One region of the Desulfotomaculum sp. OF05-3 genome, then DNA from elsewhere that is predicted to be linked to it. Evidence: predicted binding sites of a transcription regulator. Region 1 holds the regulator's gene; the other holds the start of a gene.

Region 1 (5,921 bases):
GATCTCCTCGACCTGGGCGTCTGTCATCTGCTCTGCCGGAGCTTTGTTGATCGCTTCCTTGAGGGCATTCAAGTCGGCCTCAACAGCGGTCTTATCGTTTGCATCGATCTTATCGCCAACTTCTTCCATTGCCTTCTCTGTCTGGAATACCATGGAATCAGCTTCATTTCTTGTATCGATCGCTTCTTTCTTCTTCTTATCCTCAGCCTCGTAAGCCGCAGCCTCCTTAACAGCCTTATCGATATCATCCTTGGACATGTTGGATCCGGATGTGATGGTGATGTGCTGCTCTTTGCCTGTGCCAAGGTCCTTAGCGGATACGTTTACGATACCATTTGCATCGATATCGAAGGTAACTTCGATCTGCGGAACACCTCTTCTTGCCGGAAGGATGCCGTCAAGACGGAACTGGCCAAGAGTCTTGTTGTCTCTTGCGAACTCACGCTCACCCTGTACAACGTGGATATCTACGGCTGTCTGGTTATCAGCAGCTGTGGAGAATACCTGGCTCTTCTTTGTCGGGATCGTTGTGTTTCTCTCGATCAGCTTTGTAGCAACGCCGCCCATTGTCTCGATGGAAAGGGAAAGCGGAGTTACATCGAGAAGAAGGATGTCACCTGCACCGGCATCGCCTGCTAACTTACCACCCTGGATCGCTGCACCGATGGCTACGCACTCATCCGGGTTTAAGCTCTTGCTCGGCTCTTTGCCTGTTAACTGTTTAACCTTTTCCTGTGCGGAAAGCATACGTGTGGAACCACCCACGAGGAGAACCTTGGAGAGCTCTGCTGCTGTTAAACCAGCGTCTCTTAACGCGTTCTGTACCGGAATTGCTGTTCTCTCAATGAGATCACTTGTCAGCTCATCGAATTTAGCTCTTGTGAGGTTCATATCTAAGTGCTTCGGTCCCTCAGCAGTTGCTGTGATGAACGGAAGGTTGATGTTTGTTGTTGTTGCGGAAGAAAGCTCTTTCTTTGCTTTCTCAGCAGCTTCTTTTAATCTCTGAAGTGCCATCTTATCGCCGGAAAGATCTACGCCCTCTGTCTTCTTGAACTCGTCGATCATCCACTGTGTGATACGGTTATCGAAATCATCACCGCCGAGGTGTGTATCACCGTTTGTTGCAAGAACTTCGATAACGCCGTCACCGATCTCGATGATGGAAACATCGAATGTACCGCCGCCGAGGTCATATACCATGATCTTCTGCTCTTTCTCGTTGTCAAGACCGTAAGCAAGGGCTGCCGCTGTCGGCTCGTTGATGATACGCTTTACATCAAGACCGGCAATCTTACCGGCATCCTTTGTTGCCTGACGCTGGGCATCGTTGAAGTAAGCCGGAACTGTGATAACTGCCTCTGTTACCTTCTCTCCAAGGTAGCTCTCAGCATCTGCTTTTAACTTCTGAAGGATCATCGCGGAGATCTCCTGCGGTGTGTACTTCTTGCCGTCGATATCTACCTTGTAGTCGGTACCCATATGTCTCTTGATGGAGGAGATGGTTCTGTCAGCGTTTGTTACTGCCTGACGCTTTGCCGGCTCGCCCACAAGTCTCTCACCTGTCTTTGTAAAAGCAACGATAGACGGTGTTGTTCTAACACCTTCTGTATTGGCGATAACTGTTGGTTTACCGCCTTCCATAACTGCTACGCAGCTGTTTGTTGTACCTAAGTCAATACCAATAATCTTACTCATAATGATTTTCCTCCTCTAAATTTGGAATATTAGGAATGAGTGGTCGTCCAGCAGTCTCTGCCGGATGATCACATTGTTTCAATGTTAGTTTGCAACCTGCACCATGCTGTGACGGACGATGGAATCCTTGTAGGTGTAGCCCTTCTGAAGTTCCACTGCCACAACATTCTCGCCGAGGTTCTCATCCTCCACATGCATCACTGCGTTGTGGAAGTTCGGGTCGAACGGTTTTCCGACTGCCTCGATCGGCTTAACGCCCATATCATCGAGTGTCTTTACAAATTGCTTATATATCTTTTCCATTCCGTCTGCAAACGCGGATCCTTTCGCGTCTTCCGGAATGGAATTAAGACCTCTTTCAAAGTTATCGACGATCGGAAGGATCTTTTCAATCACATCCTTTGCGCCGATCTCATACATTGCGGACTTTTCTTTGTCCGTTCTCTTGCGGTAGTTATCAAACTCCGCCATGGATCTCTTGAGCTTGTCATTTAACTCATCGATCTTCTCGTCCTTCGGATCTTTCTTCTTTTCAGAAGCTTTTTCCTCTTTTTCGGACGTCTCTTTATTTTCTTTTTCGGAAGCGGCTGCCTCTTTGGTTTCTTTTTCCTCAGAAACGGCTTTTTCCGTTTTCTCTTTTTCTAACTCTTTTTCTTTCACTGCTCTCTTCACCTTTCATTTTTAAACGTTTCGTTCAGCTGCGCAACTAACGATCTCAAGGTCGATACGACTTTTTCGTAGTCCATTCGTTTTGGTCCCACGATACCGATCGTTCCGCGCATCCCATCGCCGAGCGCATAATTTGCGGTTACGATGCTGCAGTCTTTCATGCTCTGGACCGGAGTTTCATCTCCGATATAGACCTGAATTTCATTGTCCGGATCATCCGTTTTATTCTGCTGCTGCCCGTCGATCAGTCCCCTGAGAAGTTCTTTATGTTCCAAAGTACCGATCAGCTGGCTCGCTTTTTCCGTATCGGAAAGCTCCGGGTATTTGAAAATATTGGTTGCCCCGCTGGTATAGATCTGGAGATCTTCGTCCTGGGAGCGGATCACTTCGCTGACTTCATTCAGCACCAGATCCACCACTCTTCTGTGGGATCCGGCCTGTTCTTTCATTTTTGCGATCACGCCAAGGTTGATCTCCTCGATCGTCAGACCGTTCAGGCTGCTGTTTAAAAGAATATTTAAATTCAGAAGCTCTTCGTCACTGAGTTCCTCATCGATCGTAACAAAGGAGTTTCTTATAATATTTCCTTCCACAACGACTACCACCAGAAGTTTGTGTTCCTCCACCTTCGAGAGCTGGATAAACTTTAACTTTGTCTGGTTGTAACTCGGTCCGCTGATCAGGGTCGCATAGTTCGTATTGTTGGCAAGAACCTTTGCAAGCTGCTTCAGAAGCAGTTCCACGCGGTCTACCCGCTGGATCATAAGTTCCTGCATATGCTCGACCTGACTGTCTTTTTCCTTGATGATCTGGTCAACATAGAAACGGTAACCTTTATCGGAAGGAATTCGTCCCGCCGAGGTATGCGGCTGAATGATGTAACCAAGTTCTTCCAGATCAGACATCTCATTTCGGATCGTCGCGGAGCTGAGCTTCAGATCCGAGTATTTGGAAATCGTTCTGGATCCCACCGGCTCACCGGTCTCCAGATACGTCTGGATAATCGCTTTTAAAATTTTTTCTTTTCTCTCATCCAGTTCCAAAACTCTCACCTCTTCTTTATTAGCACTCTTTATTGAGGAGTGCTAACATTTACAGTTGTTACTATATTACTTAGTGTGTTGTTTGTCAAGGGCTTTTGATAATTTTCACATTTTTTTCACTATTTTTTTCATCGCCTTTTTCTACCAGGATTTTACAGGATCCGCCCGGCTTTCCCCTGGATTTTCCTGTGAATCCCGGGGGCTTTGCGTCACATTAAGAACATTTCTGCCATATGGGGGGACTGTTTGCGTCCTGGCAGTAATACCCAAAAACTTGACAAATTTGGAAAATTATGTATAATACATACTTGTTTCCAAATTGTTACATTTCTATTACATATCTGCATATAATTTGTAATAGATATGAAACAAAAAAAGAAAGGATTGTTATATGAAGAAATTTAGATTGACCATCTGTGTTTTACTGACCGTCATTTCGATGCTCTTAAACACCGTATGTGCATTCGCAAGTACCCCGAAAAACTCTGGCCACCTGGACAGCATCGATGGAAATAAGGTTTCCGGATGGGCGTGGAACTCCGCTGCCCCGGATACCCCGGTCTCCGTCACCGTCACTGTGGCCAACTCCCATACAGGCGAGTCTCTTTTATCTGAGACCGCCGAAGCTGATATCGAGCGCAATGACTTAAAGGAAAGCGGCATCGGAAACGGTGCCCACGGCTTTGAGATCATGATCGACTGGTCCTCCATCCCGGATGATACCTACATGATCAAGCTCAGCGTGAACGGCACAGCACTTCCGTTAGCTTACCAGTACAATACTGCAACAAAGATCATCAAAAATGCCACCCTCGTTTCCTTAGGTACATTTAAGACCACAGCTTACTGCCCGTGCAGAAGCTGCTCCGAGGGCTACGGCCGTCTCACAAAGACCGGAACCCAGGCGACCGCAAGCCGCACCGTAGCCGTTGACCCGCGGGTCATTCCGCTTGGAAGCCACCTTTTGATCGATGGTGTCGAGTATATCGCTGAGGACGTCGGAGGCGGTGTCAAAGGAAAACATATCGATATTTTTTACAACACACATTCGGAAACAAGAGATCACGGCGTTGAGCGGTCTGAGGTCTATCTGATCCAGTCTTAAGTTCATCTGCCCCGTTATATGAGTTTCCACCCGATATATGACAGGACTGGAAGGACATCCACTAATAAATTCTTCCTGCTGCATGGCAAAAAAGGGAATCTCTCCAGAGCATGTGAAAATGCTCATGAAAGATTCCCTTTCTTAATTATACATATCTTATGTGAGTCAGGACCTCTCCTGAATTCACAGGCTTGCTCCTATCTTTAAACAGTATGCCCCTTCGCCACATAAAACGGCTGTGTATCCGTTCCCTTCAGCTCCTGGCCAACCTCAATCGTCACGTTCTTGTCTGTGACAACGTAATCCAGCCGTGCGCCTGCATTCACCACCGTATCCTGCATCAGGACACTGTTTCTGATCTTTGCGCCCTTCGCGATCTTAACGCCTCGGAAGAGAACACAGTTCTCCACATCGCCTTCGATCACGCAGCCATCAGCCACAAGGTTATTTTTTGTCTTACATCCGTTAATATATCTTGTCGGGTTGTCATCACGGATCTTTGTGTAGATCTGACCGCCGGTAAACAGTGCGTCCAGATTCTCATCATCGAGAAGTTTCATATTCTCATCGAAGTAGCTCTTTAAGCCGCAGATCCTCGCGTAATATCCATCATATTTATATCCGCGGATGTTGTACTTCTCAAGACGCGGCGCAAGGATATCGCGCTCGAAGCAGGAGGATCCACGTACAAATGCCGCATGGATCTTATCGATCAGTGCTTCTCTATCCATAATATAAATATTCATGGAGAGGTTCTGTTTTCCACACATTTCAGAATTCATAAAGATCCGTCTCACGCGTCCGTCATCAAGCTTTAACGTGTAATACATATCCCCGTGGGAACCTGCGCGGATCAGTTCCGCCGGAATCTCCTGCTCTGTGTAGGCAACCGTCACATCGGCACCGCTCTCGATATGTTCCGCTAACATTGCGTTGAAATCAAAATCCACCGCGATATTGGCGTCCATCATGATCACATACTTTTCTTTTTTGCTTTTCAGATACGGAAGGATGCTCTCAAGTGCCTCGACGCGTCCGCTGTAGACCTTCATATTTTTCTCCGCATAGGGCGGAAAAATACTGAGGCCTCCGTTTTTTCTGAGAAGATCCCACGCTCGTCCGGAGCCCAGATGGTCCATCAGGGAATGATAATTCTCCCGTACCACGATGGCAATATTGCTGATCCCGCAGTTTGCGAGACTGGAGAGCAGGAAGTCGATGATCCGGTAACGTCCCGCAAACGGGATTGATGCCATCAGGCGGTCACCCGCAAGCTCCGGCACCAGATTATCATAACTGTTTGGAAAAATAATACCGATCGCATTTGCATTGGAATTTACCATTGTTCTTCACCATCCTCCACATTTTTATTGACCATGGCGTTCGGGCCGATCTTTGCGCCCTTTCCG
Region 2 (5,921 bases), on a different contig from region 1:
GTAGCGTCACTCTGCTTCTGGCTCATGATATCCTGGCTCCGGTTCCGGTTTTCCCAGGAAGACATGATGCTGTCGGACATCTCACTGGCTGACTGGCTGAGAGCCTGGGAGGTAGAGGCCGCCTGATTGCTCTGGGACATGGCAAAGCTCTGGAACTCCGGCGTATAATTAAGACTGCTGAGAACTTTATTCAAAGTAGGCTGCCAGTCCTGAAAGCTTCCCTTTTCTGCACTGAGGACTGTCAGATTATAGACAGAATAATATCCCATTCCCGTGCCCATGGCAAAGGGAACCACATCCGCCGTGAACATTCCTTCTCCCGTTGTGCCATTCTGTGTAAAATCCGCCCGAAGAATGGAGGGGGAAATAGCAACGCTGCTCATTCCCTGAGTACTTTCAAAGCTCTCTGTCACAGAAAAATCTGCAATGTACGGTGTCTGAATATCCGCATAGTCAGCAGTTGCATTCATTGCGTCTGCAAACTGTGGGAATATTTCAAAGACTCCCTGTGTCGATACATTCGTAAGAATGGGACATTTTCCAAACAAATCACTGGAAAGCGCCATCATCGCCCGGGAATTTTCATCTGAAAATAATGGTTCCATTTTTAGCATAAAGAAAATCTGATTTACCGGATTCTCCGGATCAAAAACATGAATTGCATGAAACATACCGGTGTACATGGCAGAAGATTTCACGCTCCAGCCTTCCGGAATATTCATACTGAATTCTGTACAGCTATAAGGCACCAGCTCCTGAGCAGACGCCAGCGGAACGACTGTCCATCTGTCTTCTACCGATGCTGCTGTGCTGGAGGCTGTTTGCTCACCCTCTTCTTCATCCGGTGCAGTCACAGCTGCTACGCTTCCTGGCCGTTCAAATACCATCTCTGTATCGGCATTTGCCAGCATCAGCACACCATCCTCCAGGAGATCCAGAGTCATGGCAGTTCCCATCTCTTCCAGATCCTCCTTGCCGACAGTCATACCGTTATAGGTCATGCTCACAAGCTCCCATGTTCCTGCCGCAGTGTCTGCGGCAGCAGTCGTTACAGTATCCACTGCGGCATCCGTTCCCACATTTGATACGCCCTGTCGGCGTTGCTGCGAAAATGCGGTTGCCACAGGAAAGGACAAGCACATTTGAAGCAGCAGGAAAACAGGGCTGTGATTGTGTGGCGTAGAGCCGCAAGCGCAGGGCTGGTTTCGTCAGCAAACAGGGCGTATATGAAAACCCCCGTCCCTCGTCCTGCGCCGAACTTGTGGACACACTACCGCAAAAATTGAAATGATCGAGAAGCCATTTTAGGGCTTTCCCGCCTTGATTACCCATCAGCAAAGGCGGGTGGTACTGTCAACGGCGGCGCAATTTTTGCGCCGTTCATCTTGACCGTTGACTGGCTCGGCTGACTTTGCTATGTTATAGCTTCAAAGCATTTTGGGGACATTCTTCCACGCATTTCATGCACAAAATACATTCTGTTGCGTTTTTCTTATTTCGGGAATTGCATGGAACTTCTACATTCATTGGACATATCTTTTCACACTTTCCGCACGAAATACATTTCTTCTTGTCGACTTTGATGCGAAAAAGCGAAAAATAACTCATCGGTTTCAAAAAAAACTGTAATTGGGCAAATATATTTGCAAAAAGCTCTGTTATCTTTACATTTGTAGGCTATAGCAATTCCAACGGCATAGTAGAGAATATTTCCAATGATGAAGCTCCGCCATATAATTTCCTCTTTGTTTGGGACTTTAAGAATAAAGAGCAGACTCACAAATACGAGAGAAGCTCCGAAAACAAAATAGCGGATCATTCTCCATTGCTTGCGTGGACTGGAAGGTTCCTTGAACGGAAGCAAATCTAAAACCATTGCTGTCCAACAAGCATAACCACACCACCCACGCCCAAATAGCAAAGGACCAAATATTTTTGCAACAACATAATGAATTGTAGCGGCTTCAAATACACCGAGGAAAAGATAATACCAGAAGCCCTCTATCTGCATATTTTCTCGACAAAGAAACCCCAGATACACAATCATATACAGACCAACAGCAAATTGTACTACATTCCGGGCATATTTTTTCTTCTTCCCATATAATACCAATCCAACAGCAATCGCAGTGCCAATATACGAGAAATTGAAAAGATAGAATATATTATCTAACGCAAACCATAATGTCACCGCAATCACTTCAAAAACGAGCCACATAACAAACGGCGGTAAATATTTTCTAATCATCATTTGATTCCTCCGCTTGTTCCATCATCTTTTTTGCAAGTGTTTGAAACTGCTTGATGGTTTCCTCGTCCATCGGAAGAAGCTGCCCAATCTGTCCGGCAATCATAGCAGTTACATCGTCTATACTGTTTTTTAACAGATTGACATTGCACTCTTGCACGCCGGTCAGGTTGGATACGCTTTTTTGTACCCTAGCTTGGCAGGCCGCACAAGTCATGCCTGTGACATTGTACTTTTCCTGCATATTGAAACCTCCTTCTCTGGAAAGTGGAATACCCATACGGGATATAGGTCTCTCCGGTTCTCAGTATAGTCCCGCAAGGAGGTTCTGTATTTCCCGTTCAGAAGAATTTTTGTCCCAAATGGAAGCGTTTCTGAAAGTCGATCCGTCATAAACGCTGCAAGGGCATCCCTTCCAACTTCATGTGATATTGTTCCAGCACATCTTTCAGCGTGATCTCTTGCATTCTTTGTTCCGCTGTTTTTTGAATGTCCAAGTAAAAATCCCGCAGCACCAGTTGGATATTTATACCCACGCCACAGGCAGGATTGGTGTGGATGTCCTGATGGAGCAGGGGCTTGTTGCCCTCCACTGCCCGATAGGCATCCAGCAGAGTGATTTTCTCCGGATCACGAGCCAGAGCGGGTCGGGGATGTCCCTTCACACTGACCAGCAGCCCTCCTTTACGCAGGGCGGACATGAGCTGGCGCACATAGGCAGGATTCGTCTGAATGCTCTCTGCCAGCTTGTTACTGGTCAGGTCGCAGTCTGGGTACAGAGCAATAAAAGCCAGAATATGAACAGCATCGCTAAGGCGGGTGGGATATTTCATGGACTGATCTCCTTTTTTCTTTGATGTTATTTTTATTATAACAGCATATTGACAGCAACGCAAGAGGATGCTAAAATGATTTGAAGTAAGAATAAAAATAACACCCACTCGAAAGGAATGGTGACAATGAACTTCTATGATGATTTGGTCATGCAGACCCAGATGAATTATTCCAGGCACTATCCTATCTATGCTTCCGGCAGTACGCCTTATCAGCTGACTGACAAAAAGCCGCTGCCGTATAGCGAACAGATCCATCGTTTGGTACAGGAGGTAAAGGAAGCTGACTGTGTGGTAGTGGGCGGGGCCTCCGGTCTGTCCGCTGCCGGTGGCGGAGATTTTTACTACGAGGACAACGACTCCTACCGGAAATACTTCCGGCCTTTTGCGGAGAAGTACCACTTCAAAGGTGCTTTTGCAGGGATGATGCATCCCTGGAAGACAAGGGAAGAGTATTGGGGGTATCTCGCCACATTCCTTCACACCACCCAGACCGCACCTGTGCGTCATCCTTATCTGAATTTAGACGCTTTGCTGAAAGGCAAGGACTTCTTCATCCTCACCACCAACCAGGATACCCAGTTTGTCAAACTCTACCCGGAGGAGAAGGTGGCAGAGATCCAGGGGGATCACCGGTTCTTCCAGTGTGCTGCCTGCTGCACCGATGACACCTGGGATGCGGTAAAGCCAGTGGCTGATATGGTGGCCGCTATGGGGGATGGCACGAAGATTCCCATCGATCTCATTCCCCGGTGCCCTCACTGCGGCGGTGAGGCATTCCCCTGGGTGCGGGGATATGGAAATTTCCTGCAAGGAAAGAAATACGAAGAACAGTACGAAAAAATTTCTCGCTATGTGCTGGAACACAAAGACAGTAAGATTCTGTTTCTGGAACTGGGCGTTGGCCGAATGACTCCCATGTTTATCCAGGAGCCTTTCTGGAACCTGACCCTCAGTTTCCCCCATGCCCGGTATATCGGCGTCAACGACAAGTATGACTTCCTGCCCAAGCAGTTGGAGGACAAGGGCATGACCATTGTGGCCGACATTGCTCAAGTGCTGCGGGATGCACGGGACACCATGGGCAGTGGAGATAACGATCAATGAAGGTTGGAAACCAAGCGGTGCTTCAGGAACTTGCCGAGCGTATTGATCAAGCAGATGCCGTTGTGATCGGAGGAGGCTCCGGCCTGTCAAGCGCAGCTGGATACGACCACTACCATTGGTCCCCGGCACTTTCGGAGGCATTGGCTCCCTTTCGGGAACAGTATGGATTTACCTCCCCACTGGCTGGATTCTACCATTGCTTTTCCAGCTATGGGGAACAGTGGGGATATTACAGTCAATATATCCGCTTCATGTGGGAGGCCCCCACGGGGCAGCCCTATCTGGACCTGCAGGCGCTTGTTGCGGACAAACCTGCTTTTGTTCTGACCACCAATGTGGATCAGCAGTTTTTTCGAGTATTTCCCCAGAAACAAATTTGCGCCTTTCAGGGAGACTTTAGCTACTGCCAATGCAGCCAGCCCTGCCGGGATGATATTTGGGAAAACCGCGAACTAGTGAAGGAACTGACTGGTTACTTGGCAGGTGTTCGCCTGCCGGAGGAGGACGTTCCCCGCTGCCCGGATTGCGGGCGGATGCTGGTGCCCTGGGTACGAGACGATACCTTCCTGGAGGGAACCTTCTGGCAGGATAGTCTGCACCGCTACCATAGATTCCTGCGACGCTGGATAATGGATCAGTCCGACAAAAAAGTCCTGCTGTTGGAACTTGGCGTGGGTGAGATGACGCCCAGTATCATCAAACTGCCCTTCTGGGAACTTACTGCCAAAAACGAAAACGTCTTTTATGCATGTCTTAATCAAGAGTCATCTCATAGGCCAGAGCATCTGCGGGGACGCAGCCTGTATCTGCAAGGAGATTTGGCGGAAACTCTAGCTGCCCTCCGGCAGGAGCGATCCATCGCAGCAACCATAAAATAGAAAGGGGCGAACGAATATGATTGATTGGAACCCTATTGCGGAAAAATTCAGAGAAGCGGACGCTATCTTGATCGGGGCCAGTAACGGACTGTCCATCACCGAAGGACTGCATTTGTTTGCGGACAATGCGGCCTTTGAAAGACTGTTTGGGGATTTTAAACGGAAATACGGCCTTGGGTGTATTTTGCAGGGCATGATGGCCGGATGGCCCAGCGAGGAGGAAAAATGGGCCTTCTGGGCCCGGCTCATCCATCATTACTGCGGGCAGTACCAGCCTACGCCGGTGATGAACGATTTGAAGGCCGTTGTGGGAGAAAAAGATTACTTTGTCGTCACATCAAACGGAGAAGGTCACTTTGAACTGTGTGGCTTCGATCCGACGAAAATCTATGAGATTGAGGGCAACTGGTTTACTATGCAGTGTGCCCGCCCCTGCCACGACACCCTCTATCCTAGTCTGGAGGTGGCCGAAAAATTATCGGCTGCCGAACAGGGCGGCCATGTGCCTACAGAATTGGTGCCGCGCTGTCCCAAGTGCGGCGGTCCCATGGACATCCACATGGGTGCGGGTCAGAGAATGATTCCGGATACCGCTGCCCAGGCACGGTTCCAAAACTTTCTGAAAATCTACCACGGGAAGAAACTGGTGGTTTTGGAGCTGGGCATTGGCTGGCGCAATCAGCTGATCAAGGCCCCGATGATGCGCCTGGTGGCCAGCGAGCCAAACGCCACTTATGTGACCCTCAATCTTGGTGAGATCTACATTACGGACAATATCAAAGAAAAGTCCTTCGGTCTGGACGGGCGACTGGATGAGCTGCTGCCTGCTCTCCGGGAGGCGTGCGAGGCATGAAG

What was found. Region 1 encodes HrcA, which represses chaperone genes, less so after heat shock. Its sites were predicted from a motif close to TGTTAGCACTCNNNNNNNNNGAGTGCTAACA; they were not measured.
Region 2: a site for HrcA is predicted at 3,177-3,207, ahead of DXA87_RS15055 (NAD-dependent protein deacetylase). Genes of this name have one in related genera too.

Annotation. Positions count from the first base shown of each region.
Region 1 covers NZ_QWGO01000001.1:313,918-319,838, forward strand. The annotation lists gene dnaK (molecular chaperone DnaK) at 1-1,695, opposite strand, end outside; gene grpE (nucleotide exchange factor GrpE) at 1,780-2,355, opposite strand; gene hrcA (heat-inducible transcriptional repressor HrcA) at 2,364-3,416, opposite strand; gene DXA87_RS18300 (3D domain-containing protein) at 3,799-4,512, shown strand; gene glgD (glucose-1-phosphate adenylyltransferase subunit GlgD) at 4,716-5,855, opposite strand; gene DXA87_RS01430 (glucose-1-phosphate adenylyltransferase) at 5,849-5,921, opposite strand, start outside.
Region 2 covers NZ_QWGO01000037.1:10,320-16,240, reverse strand. The annotation lists gene DXA87_RS15080 (hypothetical protein) at 1-1,061, opposite strand, end outside; gene DXA87_RS18760 (4Fe-4S binding protein) at 1,420-1,608, opposite strand; gene DXA87_RS15070 (4Fe-4S binding protein) at 1,541-2,251, opposite strand; partial or broken gene DXA87_RS18525 (XRE family transcriptional regulator) at 2,241-2,375, opposite strand; partial or broken gene DXA87_RS18655 (heavy metal-associated domain-containing protein) at 2,385-2,492, opposite strand; gene DXA87_RS15060 (Rrf2 family transcriptional regulator) at 2,638-3,081, opposite strand; gene DXA87_RS15055 (NAD-dependent protein deacetylase) at 3,208-4,188, shown strand; gene DXA87_RS15050 (NAD-dependent protein deacetylase, SIR2 family) at 4,185-5,066, shown strand; gene DXA87_RS15045 (NAD-dependent protein deacetylase, SIR2 family) at 5,083-5,919, shown strand; partial or broken gene DXA87_RS15040 (DNA-3-methyladenine glycosylase I) at 5,910-5,921, shown strand, end outside.